4 regions of the Serratia sp. NCCP-200 genome follow, and region 2 is predicted to be linked to each of the others. Evidence: predicted binding sites of a transcription regulator. Region 2 holds the regulator's gene; each other region holds the start of a gene.
What was found. Region 2 encodes sigma-54, which starts transcription at its own class of promoters, with help from an activator protein. Its sites were predicted from a motif close to GTTGGCACANNTTTCGCTNT; they were not measured.

Region 1 (3,141 bases), on a different contig from region 2:
GGCGTGGTTACTGCGTAATACGATGCTGATGGCGTCACTGTTGAAAAAGTGGTGAATTTTCTCCGAGATCTCCCCCATCACATCATCCAGATCCAGCTTTGACAGCACCGCATTGGTGACATCCACCAAGATGCGATAGTCATCCAGCTCATGACGCAGCTGGTGCTGTTGCCGTTGCGCGTTTTCCAACAAAACGATCTGCTGCGTGGCCAGCGCCACCACTTCCATCAGCGTTTGCAACTGCACCAGGCTGGCATCGCTGAACGGCTCGCTTCCGCTACGCAGTAATTCACAGCCACCGAGCGGCCGCCCACCCGCATGTAGCGGCATCAAACAGTATTGGTTGAAGGGAGGATGCAACTTCAGGGCGCGGATTTGCGGATAGCGATCGTGCAGCTCATCGGCCTGCCAGCGCTGGGGTAACGAGCTGTGTTGAAAGCGGCTGACCGGACCATTCGCCAGCAGCGTTTCGTCCTGATAATTTACCGGCTGCTGCGCTTGATCCAGCCCGTGAAAACTCACCCGTTCACTGTGCGGATCAAATAGCACCAACGCGACGCTGTCGGCCAATTGCATGCGCTGCAATACCTGACGCAATTGCAGTAACAGATCGATGAAATTATGCTGCCCGAGCAGCATGCGCGTAATTTCGAGCAGGTCTTGTTGTTCTAAGCGTACAGTCGACATGGTTTATCACTTGTCTGAGTCACGAAGATTATTGCCAGCGAACATCCTCACAAAGAGTAAGGTTTGTTAATGGTAATTTCTCCCGACCGGATCAACAAAACACCGCAACAGGAATATCATTTGCCGGGGATAGCACAATTTATCGCCGCTCCTGGTCGCCTTCTCCTGCCAAGAACAGCGCGACGTCCTGCTCCACTTCCCCCATTGCTTGCAGTGCCGACAAGGTTTCCTGCGCTTCTTGCTCATCCAGGCGGCTCATGGCAAAGCCAACATGGATCAACACCCAGCTACCGATTAGCGCTTCTGGCGGTTCATCGTCCTGGCACACCAGGGCAATATTCACTTCTCGTTGCACACCACAGACGTCGACCCAGGCGTGCTGGGATTGATTTGCGTCCAGCGCCACAACCTTACCGGGAATGCCTATACACATGCTTTTTCCTCTTGGTTATTCAATTTCCAGGCGCTTGAGTTGTAAGCCGTCATCCGCCTGCACCCGCAGGTTGCGTCCGCCGCATTGCGGGCAGACCAGGACCTGGGGAACCAGCAGTTGCACATCCGTCCGGCAGTCATGACACCAGCACTGTGCCTGTTGTTCGAGCAGATGTAACTCGCAGTCTTCGGCCAAGGTGCCGCGACAGACCATGTCGAAGCAGAACCTCAGCGACTCCGCCTCCACGCAGGAAAATGCGCCGATCTCAAACCAGACGGCGGTAATGCGCCGGGCATGATTTTGCCGGGCGTGTTGCTGCATGATTTCCATCGCATGATGGCACAGGGTTATTTCATGCATCTGGGCTCCGTTGTTCGGCGATTAATCACCGATGCTTCAGCTAGTGCAATTACGGTGCCAAGGTGATCCCGTGGCCCCTCACCCTAACCCTCTCCCACAGGGAGAGGGGACCGATCGAGTTGGGCTGAAAGTATAGTGATCCTTCATAAGCACCAGCTGAATCACCTTGGTTAAAGGGGGCGTTCGAGTTGGGCTGAAAGTATAGTGATCCTTCATAAGCACCAGCTGAATCACCTTGGTTAAAGGGGCGATCGAGTTGGGCTGAAAGTGTAGTGCTCCTTCATAAGCACCGGCTGACTCACCTTTGCTAAAGGGGGCGATCGAGGTTGCTGCTATGACAGCCCTTCTCCCAACAGAGTAGGGGCTATCAGCTCCCTCTCCCCTAAGAGAGGGGACAGTCCGAGACGCAAATTAAGTCCCGTGATCGACCACAGCGCCAATTTAACTCCCCCTCCACAGGAAAATTGACTTAACAAGCCGCAACTTTATTCCCGCACTTATCGACAACGCCGATCGGCTCCCTCTCCCTGTGGGAGAGGGTTGGGGTGAGGGGTAAACCGTCATTTTTGCTGCCGATTTCGACAAAAATGACGAAGTGACGACGCCAACTCTGGCGGAACGTGACGAATATCCCCTCCCGCTTCGTCGTTTATGCCCATCCGCCGTTCATGCGCGGCACATTAAATCACAACCAACTGTTTTATATCAATTTATTAGGCTTGGCACGTTTTATGTATAGCTAACGGCAGCACAGACTCAAAGGCTCGCCGCCTGGAGTTTAACGATGGAAGGTAATCAGGAGTGACTGATGAACAGGTTTATCATGGCCGATCCGCAAAAATGCATCGGCTGCCGTACTTGTGAGATCGCCTGCGTAGTGGTCCATAGCCAAAACCAGGATGTCTCGGCGCTGGATGCCGCCAACTTCACGCCTCGCCTGCATCTGCTGAAAGGCGGCAATGTCAGCACCGTGGTGCTGTGTCGTCAGTGTGATGATGCCCCCTGCGCCAGCGTTTGCCCCAACGGGGCCATCAGCCAAAGCGACGGCATGGTCAAGGTCACGCAGGAGCGTTGCATCGGCTGTAAAGCCTGCGTCATGGCTTGCCCATACGGAGTGATGGAAGTGGTCACCCGCCCGATGGCCCATCAGGGTAATACCTTGATGTTCCCCGCCGCCGAGAAAGCGGAAGCGCACAAGTGCGATCTCTGCACCGGACGTGCCAATGGCCCGGCCTGTATGGAATTTTGCCCCACCGATGCGTTGCTCTGTGTAGACCAACAGCTACTGCAAAAAATGAACGCAGAGAAACGCCGCCGCGCCGCCCTCAATCCACTGTCGTTGGCGATATAAGCATGAACCGCTTTCTGTCGGAGGAACGGCCATGAACCGCTTTGTTATTGCGGAACCTCAACACTGTATCGGATGCAATACCTGCATGGCTGCCTGTACCGAAGTGCATAAGGCCGAAGGGCTACAGTCGCATCCCAGGCTGACGGTGACGCGCGTCGGAGAGCAAACGGCGCCGATACTTTGCCGCCAATGTGAAGACGCCCCTTGTGCACGCGTTTGCCCGGTCAATGCCATCACGCACGGCGAGCATGCCATAGAGCTGAATGAGACCCTGTGCATTGGCTGCAAGCTATGTGGCCTGGCCTGCCCG
Region 2 (3,141 bases):
GTGTCCTCTTCCAGTTTGCCGTGTGGGATCGCGATACCGTTGCCGATACCGGTACTGCCCATACGTTCCCGGGTGAGTACTGCGTCAAACACCACCTGCGAAGGTAGGTTGAGCTGCTTGGCCGCCAGCTCGCTGATAATTTCCAAAGCCCGTTTCTTGCTGGTGCAGTGTACCGAGCTTCTGGTGCACTCGATGTTTAACACCGAGCTTAATTGCATTATTTCGTTGTTCATCTCATCTTCACTTAAAACCGCGTCCTGTCGCTTTATTGCAAGCCTGCTTTACCATTGGAAAGCAGGCTTGCGTTGATAACCTTCATGAAACGGTTTTTCGCCTGTTTAACCCTGATGGCTTATCGGCGCATACCTATACAGGTGCTGCGCCGAGGGTTGCCGTGTAGCCAATGCGACTACGATGTGGGCCATTACGCATCGCATAACGGCCCAGAATGTCAGTGTTGCTTTAGTTTGTCTTTATGTTTGTTCAATTGACGCGCCAGTTTGTCGATCAGGCAGTCAATTGCGGCATACATATCTTCTTTTTCCGAGGTGGCGTGCAACTCGCCCCCATTCACATGCACCGTTGCTTCCGCAATCTGCTGCACTTTTTCCACACTGAGTACGACATATACCTGGTTAATGCGGTCAAAATACTGCTCGAGTTTGGCAAACTTGGTGTTGACGAACTCACGCATTGGTTCGGTGACTTCGACATGGTGTCCGGTAATGTTGAGCTGCATAATGTCTTCCTTCTCTATAGAGGTCAAACCAACTGTTTACGCTGGTTGGACGGCGGGATGGACAAAGACTCTCGGTACTTGGCAACGGTGCGCCGCGCCACCATGATCCCCTGATCGGAAAGCATGGTGGTCAGCTTGCTGTCGCTAAGCGGTTTGGCAGGGTTTTCCGCCGCGATCAATTTCTTCACTAACGCCCGGATCGCCGTAGAGGAGGCTTCGCCACCGCTGTCGGTATTCACATGGCTGGAGAAGAAATACTTCAATTCGAAAATACCACGCGGGCTGTGCAGGAATTTCTGCGTCGTCACGCGTGAGATTGTCGATTCATGCATTTCCACGGCCTGGGCGATATCCGCCAGCACCATGGGCTTCATAAATTCTGCACCCTGTTCAAAGAACGCCTCCTGCTGTTCGACAATACAGCGGGTCACCTTGAGCAGCGTGTCGTTCCGGCTTTCCAGGCTCTTGATCAGCCACTTCGCTTCCTGCAAATTGCTGCGGATATACTGGCCGTCGGCATCGTTGCGCACCGTGTTGCCCAGTGCCGCATATTGCTGGTTGATTTTCAGCCGTGGGATGCTGTCTGCATTAAGCTCTACCACCCACTTGTCCTGCACCTTGCGCACCAACACGTCCGGGATCACATACTCGGATTCACCGGTATTGATCGACTGCCCAGGGCGCGGATCGAGCGAGTGGATCAACACCATCGCTTCTTTCAGTGTATCTTCTTTTAAGCGAGTTGTTCGCATCAGGGTGCGAAAGTCGTGGTTGGCCAGCAAATCCAGATGCTCGCTGACGATCAGGCGGGCCTCCGCCAGATAGGGCGTGTCTTTGGCATACTGGGAAAGCTGGATCAGCAGGCAGTCACGCAGATCGCGCGCCGCGACGCCGACCGGATCAAAACGCTGTACGCGCTTCAATACCGCTTCGACCTCGTCCATCGTCACGTTATCGTCACCCATACTCTCCAGAATGTCTTCCAGCGGTACGGTGAGATAGCCGGTGTCATCGACGGCGTCGACGATCGAGGTGGCGATGGCGGCATCGGTGTCAGAGAACGGTGTCAGATCCACTTGCCACATCAGGTAGTCCTGCAGCGTTTGCGTGGTTTCGCCCTGATAGACCGGCAGTTCGTCATCGCCATAGTCGGTACCGGTGCCGGACGGGGTGCCCGCGGTATAGATCTCATCCCAGGTGGCATCCAAAGGCAGCTCTTCGGGCATGTCCTTCTGTTCCAGCGCTTCGCGGGTGTCTAGCCCTTCGGTCTCGACGCTTTCTTTGGTGTCGATCTCTTCGTGCTGGTCTTCGGTCTGTTCAAGCAGAGGGTTGCTCTCTAGCGCCAGTTGGATCTCCTGCTGGAGCTCAAGCGTGGACAGCTGCAACAGGCGGATCGCCTGCTGAAGTTGGGGGGTCATGGCCAGTTGCTGGCTGAGCCTGAGTTGCAAACCTTGCTTCATAATCTTCTGCTACTTCCGTTAACGGCGGCCTGCTGGCCTGCCGCTGGAACCTACAGGCGGAACTCTTCGCCCAGATAAACGCGTTTCACCTGCTCATCGGCCAGGATGGCGTCCGGCGTGCCGTGGGCAATCAGCTTGCCCTGGCTGACGATATAGGCACGTTCGCACACGTCTAGCGTCTCGCGCACGTTATGATCGGTGATCAGCACGCCAAGGCCGCTGTCGCGCAGGTGCTCGATGATTTTCTTGATATCGATAACGGAAATCGGGTCAACCCCGGCGAAAGGTTCATCCAGCAGGATAAATTTCGGGTTGGCGGCCAACGCACGGGCAATCTCCACGCGGCGGCGTTCACCACCGGACAGCGATTGGCCCAGGTTGTCACGCAGGTGGGAGATATGAAACTCTTCCAGCAGCTCGATAGCCCGATCGTTGCGTTGCTCACTGGTGAGATCGGCGCGGATCTCCAGCACCGCCATCAGATTGTCGTAAACACTCAGGCGGCGGAAGATAGAGGCTTCCTGCGGCAGGTAACCGATACCGCGGCGTGCGCGGGCGTGCAGCGGCAGGATACTGATATCTTCGTCATCGATCACGATGCGCCCGGCGTCGCGCTGAACGATGCCGACCACCATGTAGAAAGTGGTGGTCTTACCGGCACCGTTTGGCCCCAGCAGGCCGACGATCTCGCCAGATTTCACTTTCAGGCTCACGTCTTCAACGACTTTGCGGCCTTTGTAGGCTTTCGCCAGGTTTTCTGCGATGAGTGTTGCCATAAGTAATTAGTTACTCTTCTTTTGACCGTTTTTGTCTTGCAACTGTGATGGCACCAGAACCGTGGTTACGCGTTTGCCTTTATCGCTGAACGCCTGCATCTGCTGCTGTGGCACCAGATAGGTAATACGGTCGCCCTTCACGTTGCTATCGAGCTGTTCCAGATAG
Region 3 (3,141 bases), on a different contig from region 2:
GACCGGTACCAGAAGTCATGGTCATGAATTCGTTACGGAAGCCGATCAGGCCACGGCTTGGGATCACGTAGTCAAGACGCACACGGCCCTTGCCATCTGGATCCATGTTTTTCAGGTCAGCTTTACGCTCACCCATCGCCTGCATCACAGAACCCTGGTGCTGTTCTTCGATGTCCAGCGTCACGTTCTCGAACGGCTCTTGCTTGCGGCCATCGATTTCGCGGAAGATAACTTTCGGACGGGAAACCGCCAGTTCAAAACCTTCACGACGCATGTTTTCGATCAGAACCGACAGGTGAAGCTCACCACGGCCTGAAACACGGAATGCGTCAGCATCTTCGGTTTCTTCAACGCGCAACGCCACGTTGTGTACCAGTTCCTTGTTCAGACGCTCAAGGATTTGGCGTGAAGTCACGAACTTGCCTTCTTTACCACAGAACGGTGAGGTATTGACGTTAAAGAACATGCTTACGGTAGGTTCATCAACTGACAGTGCTGGCAACGCTTCAACCGCGTTCACATCACAAATGGTGTCAGAGATGTTCAGCTCGCCCAGGCCGGTGATGGCAACGATGTCGCCCGCCTCGGCAACGGTGGCTTCGATACGTTCCAGACCCATATGGGTCAGCACTTTACCGATTTTACCGTTACGGGTTTTGCCTTCGCTGTCGATCAGGGTGATCTGCTGGTTAGGCTTCACTTTACCACGCTTGATACGGCCGATGCCGATAACGCCCACGTAGTTGTTGTAGTCCAGCTGCGAGATCTGCATCTGGAAAGGTGCTTCCAGCTCAACCTGTGGCGCAGAGACGTGATCGACAATCGCCTGGTACAGCGGAGTCATGTCTTCGGCCATATCGTTATGGTCAAGACCAGCGATACCCATCAATGCAGATGCATAGATGATTGGGAAGTCGAGCTGTTCGTCGGTAGCGTCCAGGTTAACGAACAGGTCGAAGACCTGATCCACAACCCAGTCAGGACGCGCGCCAGGGCGGTCAACCTTGTTGATTACCACGATCGGTTTCAGACCATTAGCGAACGCTTTCTTGGTCACGAAACGGGTTTGCGGCATTGGGCCATCCATTGCATCCACAACCAGCAGCACCGAGTCGACCATTGACATCACGCGCTCTACCTCGCCGCCGAAGTCGGCGTGTCCTGGGGTGTCTACGATGTTGATGCGGTAGTCTTTCCAATTAATGGCGGTGTTTTTTGCGAGGATGGTAATCCCACGCTCTTTCTCCAAATCGTTGGAGTCCATTACGCGTTCTGTCGCTTCTGAACGCTCTCCGAAAGTACCGGATTGTTGCAGCAACTTGTCAACCAGGGTGGTCTTACCATGGTCAACGTGGGCAATAATGGCGATGTTACGCAAATTTTCGATCACAGCTTTGCCTCAGGCATTAGAAATAGCGCGCTATTGTACACGTATTAAGCGAGGTACTAAACAAGATCACAACACTCTCTTATAAACAACTGTGTACAGGCTAGTTTGTGATCCCTTTCACGGTGCAAAAAGCAGCAATCGATGATGTTTTGCACCATTCTAGTGCCCTACCCCAGGTTATTTGCACCACCATAGTGCATTGCATCGCTAATGGTGCATACTGGCAATGAGCAAAACCCGCACAAACCGGCGATTTTTTCGCTTTTTAAAAGTTGGCACAGTTTTCGCTTTAGTCTACACAAGGCAAAACAGGCCAGTTACACAGATTCGTTCCACGACGATGACAACGATAAATCCGGGAGAGTTAAGTATGTCCGCTGAACACGTTTTGACGATGCTGAATGAGCATGAAGTGAAATTCGTAGACCTGCGTTTCACTGACACCAAGGGTAAAGAGCAACACGTTACCATCCCTGCTCATCAGGTAAATGCCGACTTCTTCGAAGAAGGTAAAATGTTTGACGGCTCCTCAATCGGTGGTTGGAAGGGCATCAACGAATCTGACATGGTCCTGATGCCAGACGCCAGCACGGCGGTTCTGGATCCGTTCTTCGAAGAGTCTACCCTGATCATTCGTTGTGACATCCTCGAGCCAGGCACCATGCAGGGCTACGATCGTGACCCACGCTCAATCTCCAAGCGTGCTGAAGACTTCCTGCGCTCTTCCGGCATCGCCGATACCGTGCTGTTCGGGCCAGAACCAGAGTTCTTCCTGTTTGACGACATTCGTTTCGGTAGCAGCATCCGTGGTTCTATGGTTGCTATTGATGATATCGAAGGCGCCTGGAACTCCAGCACCAAACTCGAAGGCGGCAACAAAGGCCACCGTCCAGCGGTCAAAGGCGGTTACTTCCCAGTGCCACCGGTCGACTCTTCACAGGACATCCGTTCTACCATGTGTCTGACCATGGAAGAAATGGGCCTGGTGGTTGAAGCTCACCACCACGAAGTGGCAACCGCAGGTCAGAACGAAGTGGCTACCCGCTTCAATACCATGACCAAGAAAGCCGACGAAATCCAAATCTACAAATACGTGGTTCACAACGTGGCTCACGCATTTGGCAAAACCGCGACCTTCATGCCAAAACCGATGTTCGGCGATAACGGCTCAGGTATGCACTGCCACATGTCACTGTCCAAGAACGGTACCAACCTGTTCGCTGGCGACAAGTACGGCGGCCTGTCTGAAATGGCGCTGTTCTACATTGGCGGCATCATCAAACACGCTAAAGCGATCAACGCCCTGGCCAACCCGACCACCAACTCCTACAAGCGTCTAGTCCCAGGCTACGAAGCGCCGGTTATGCTGGCTTACTCTGCCCGTAACCGCTCTGCGTCTATCCGTATCCCAGTGGTTGCCAGCCCGAAAGCGCGCCGTATCGAAGCTCGTTTCCCGGACCCAGCGGCTAACCCATACCTGTGCTTCGCTGCACTGCTGATGGCTGGCCTGGACGGCGTGATCAACAAGATCCACCCTGGCGATGCCATGGATAAAAACCTGTATGACCTGCCGCCGGAAGAAGAAGCTGAAATTCCAAAAGTGGCTGGCTCACTAGATGAAGCAATGGCCGCACTGAACGAAGACCGTGAATTCCTGACCCGCGGTGGCGTATTCACCGACGACGCGATCGATGCCTACATCGAACTGCGTAAAGAAGAAATGGATCGCGTGCGCATGACGCCACACCCAG
Region 4 (3,141 bases), on a different contig from region 2:
TGCTCTTCCGGTACGCGCAGCCCCACCACGGCCCCGGCGACCTTAAAGGCGATAAACGCGGCCACGCTTGACCACACCAGCGTCACAACAACGCTCATCAACTGGACCCACACCTGATGCCCCATGGTAACGCCATCGGCGTAGCCCGTTCCGCCCAGTGATGAGGCGGTAAAGACACCGGTCAACAGACAGCCAACGATACCGCAAACCCCGTGCACACCAAACACATCGCAGGTGTCGTCTACTTTCAGCCATTTCTTCAGCGTAACCACGCCCCACAGGCCAGCAATACCACCTACCAGGCCGATAATCAGCGCACCGCCTACACCCACGGTACCCGCCGCTGGCGTAATCGCAACCAGACCAGCGATACAGCCCGAGCAGGCTCCCAGCAGAGAAGGTTTACCCCGTACGACCCACTCGGCAAAGGTCCAGGAGAGGATTGCACCGGCAGTGGCTATCACCGTATTGAGGAATGCCAGCGCCGCAATACCGTTGGCCGCACTGGCTGAACCGGCGTTGAAGCCAAACCAGCCGATATACAGGATCGAAGCTCCGGTAAATACCATCGGCAGGTTGTGTGGCTTAAAGGCCTCTTTGCCATAGCCGGCACGTTTACCCAACAGATAGGCCCCTACCAGACCAGCGCTCGCGGCGTTGATATGCACCACGGTACCGCCCGCAAAGTCCAACGCGCCGTCGGCTGCCAGGAAACCACCGCCCCAAACCATATGCGCAATCGGCAGGTAGGAAATCGTGAACCAGATGGCGGCAAAAATAACCACCGCAGAGAAGCGGATGCGTTCGGCAAAGCCGCCCACCACCAATGCCACGGTAATACAGGCGAAGGAGCACTGGAACGCCACGTGGATCATCTGGCTAAAGGTGCCGGTCAGGCTGTCTATCCCGATCCCTTTGAGCATCACCGTCTGGAAGCCACCGAAGAAGGCGTTACCTTCGCTGAACGCCAAGCTGTAGCCATAAATGACCCACAGCACACACACCAGGGCAAAGGTGACGGTCACCTGAGTCAACATTGAGAGGACGTTCTTCGAGCGCAGCAGGCCGCCGTAAAACAGCGCCACTCCCGGTAAAGTCATAAACAGCACCAGCGCGGTGCAAATCATCATAAAGGCGTTGTCCGCCTTGTCTGCCACCGCCGGAGCGGCCAGAGCCAAAGAAGGAACCAGGGTTACCAAACTCAGGCCCAACGTGGATAACAGTCTTTTCATTATCAATCCATCCCCATTCAGTTGACTGAGCCTGCGATCACAGAGCCGCTTCGTCGGTTTCGCCGGTACGAATTCGAATCACACGTTGCAATTCGGCAACGAAAATTTTGCCGTCACCGATCTTGCCGGTGTAGGCCGCCTTGCTAATCACATCAACCACTTCATCCAGTTGGTCATCGGCAATAGCGATATCAATTTTGACCTTAGGTAAGAAATTGACGCTGTACTCTGCTCCACGATAGAGCTCGGCATGACCCTTCTGGCGGCCAAAGCCTTTGACTTCGGTTACGGTCAGCCCCTGAATACCTACAGAGGATAAGGCTTCACGCACGTCCTCTAACTTGAATGGTTTGATCACCACGGTAACCAGCTTCATATTGCCTCTCCACGATTAAGCCCAAAAACTTACCCCCGGTACGACTCATATAAAGCAAAGGCTGTGCCACAAATTATTTTTTATTTAAATTCAATTGATTATATAGAAATACCCACAACCAGAGGCCAGCACTGGACGAAAGCAGAGATCGCAGCCGGAAGATTGCGCACTTTTTTGGTGCATTACGCGTTGGGAAAGTGCAGTAGGAGGGAGTTGAAAAGCGCTATTGCCTGTTGGTGGTGCGGGCTCCTGGAGCGGAGCCCTTGCTTAAGATTATGCGGGCTGAGTTTCGTCGCGAGTCGTAGCAGCCAACTCTTCACCCACCAGCTGTAGCTGATACATCTGGTAGTAGCGGCCCTGCTGTGCCAACAACTGCTGATGGTTCCCCTGCTCCACGGCATGACCGCGATGCAGTACCAGAATAGAGTCGGCATCCACAATGGTTGAAAGGCGGTGGGCGATCACCACCAGCGTCGTCTGCTCGCGGATCAGCCGTAAGGCGCGTTGGATCGCCTGCTCGGTGCCGGAATCTATATTGGCGGTCGCTTCATCCAGGATCAGGATCTGCGGTGCCTGGACCAACACGCGCGCCAAGGCCAACAACTGCTTCTGTCCTACGGACAGATTATTCCCCTGCTCCCCCAGGCGCGTATGGATGCCCTGTGGGAAGCTACGCACCAGTTCACCCAGTTGCACCGTTTCCAGCGCCTGCCAGACCGCCTCTTCACCGATAGAGCGACCAAGCGTGACGTTCGCCAGCACCGATTCCGCCATTACCACCGGATCTTGCTGCACCATGGCAATGCCTTGGCGCAGGGTACGATGTGAAAGGCTGGACAACGGGCGGCCATCCAGACGAATTTCCCCTTCGCTCAGCGGGTAATAGCCCATCAACAGGTTAGCCAAGGTGCTCTTTCCGCTGCCGGTATGACCCACCAGGGCAACAAAACCCCGTGACGGCACCTGCAACGAGATATGTTGCAGCACTTTTTTGTCGCTGCGGTAGGCAAAGCTCAGGTCGCTGATATCAATACGGCCGCTCGCCAACGGGCGATCGTCACTGCCATAGCTCTGCTGGCTGCGATCCATCAGCTCGAAAATACGCTCACCGGCCACCACGGCCTGCTGCAATATCGATTGCTGGGCGGTCAGCTCAATCAACGGTTCGTTCAAACGGCCAAGATAGTTGATGAAGGCATACAGCACCCCCACGCCAATCGCGCCTTCACCGCTGAAGCCAAACAGCATCAACAGGCCACATAGCACCAAGGCAGAGAACAGGCTAAGCAGTGGCCGTAACAGAAAACCATCCAGGCGCAGCGTCTGCATCCGGGCGGTGTAATGCGAGCGGCTGGCCGCACTCATGCGCTCACCAAAACGGATCTGCTGACGGAACTGCTGGATCACCCCCATGCCGCTGATCACTTCGTTGAAGCCATCGTTGATATCCGCCAGGTAGCTACGCATCCGCCGCACGATCGGCGTGCTGTAATATTGATAGATCCCCATCACCACCATCACCGCCGGGAAAAT

Region 1: the regulator sigma-54 is predicted to act here: its motif matches at 1,523-1,542, upstream of hypA (hydrogenase maturation nickel metallochaperone HypA).
Region 3: the regulator sigma-54 is predicted to act here: its motif matches at 1,662-1,681, upstream of glnA (glutamate--ammonia ligase).
Region 4: the regulator sigma-54 is predicted to act here: its motif matches at 1,660-1,679, upstream of glnK (P-II family nitrogen regulator).

The regions. Positions count from the first base shown of each region.
Region 1 covers NZ_BAAKUJ010000002.1:1,008,201-1,011,341, reverse strand. Annotated here, with positions in the region: gene flhA (formate hydrogenlyase transcriptional activator FlhA) at 1-687, opposite strand, end outside; gene hybG (hydrogenase maturation factor HybG) at 827-1,120, opposite strand; gene hypA (hydrogenase maturation nickel metallochaperone HypA) at 1,136-1,480, opposite strand; gene hydN (electron transport protein HydN) at 2,289-2,831, shown strand; gene AC6HVW_RS09920 (4Fe-4S dicluster domain-containing protein) at 2,863-3,141, shown strand, end outside.
Region 2 covers NZ_BAAKUJ010000004.1:314,542-317,682, reverse strand. Annotated here, with positions in the region: gene ptsN (PTS IIA-like nitrogen regulatory protein PtsN) at 1-233, opposite strand, end outside; gene hpf (ribosome hibernation promoting factor) at 452-739, opposite strand; gene rpoN (RNA polymerase factor sigma-54) at 763-2,199, opposite strand; gene lptB (LPS export ABC transporter ATP-binding protein) at 2,250-2,975, opposite strand; gene lptA (lipopolysaccharide ABC transporter substrate-binding protein LptA) at 2,982-3,141, opposite strand, start outside.
Region 3 covers NZ_BAAKUJ010000009.1:15,303-18,443, reverse strand. Annotated here, with positions in the region: gene typA (ribosome-dependent GTPase TypA) at 1-1,390, opposite strand, end outside; gene glnA (glutamate--ammonia ligase) at 1,761-3,141, shown strand, end outside.
Region 4 covers NZ_BAAKUJ010000002.1:241,305-244,445, reverse strand. Annotated here, with positions in the region: gene amtB (ammonium transporter AmtB) at 1-1,232, opposite strand, end outside; gene glnK (P-II family nitrogen regulator) at 1,270-1,608, opposite strand; gene AC6HVW_RS06385 (SmdB family multidrug efflux ABC transporter permease/ATP-binding protein) at 1,882-3,141, opposite strand, start outside.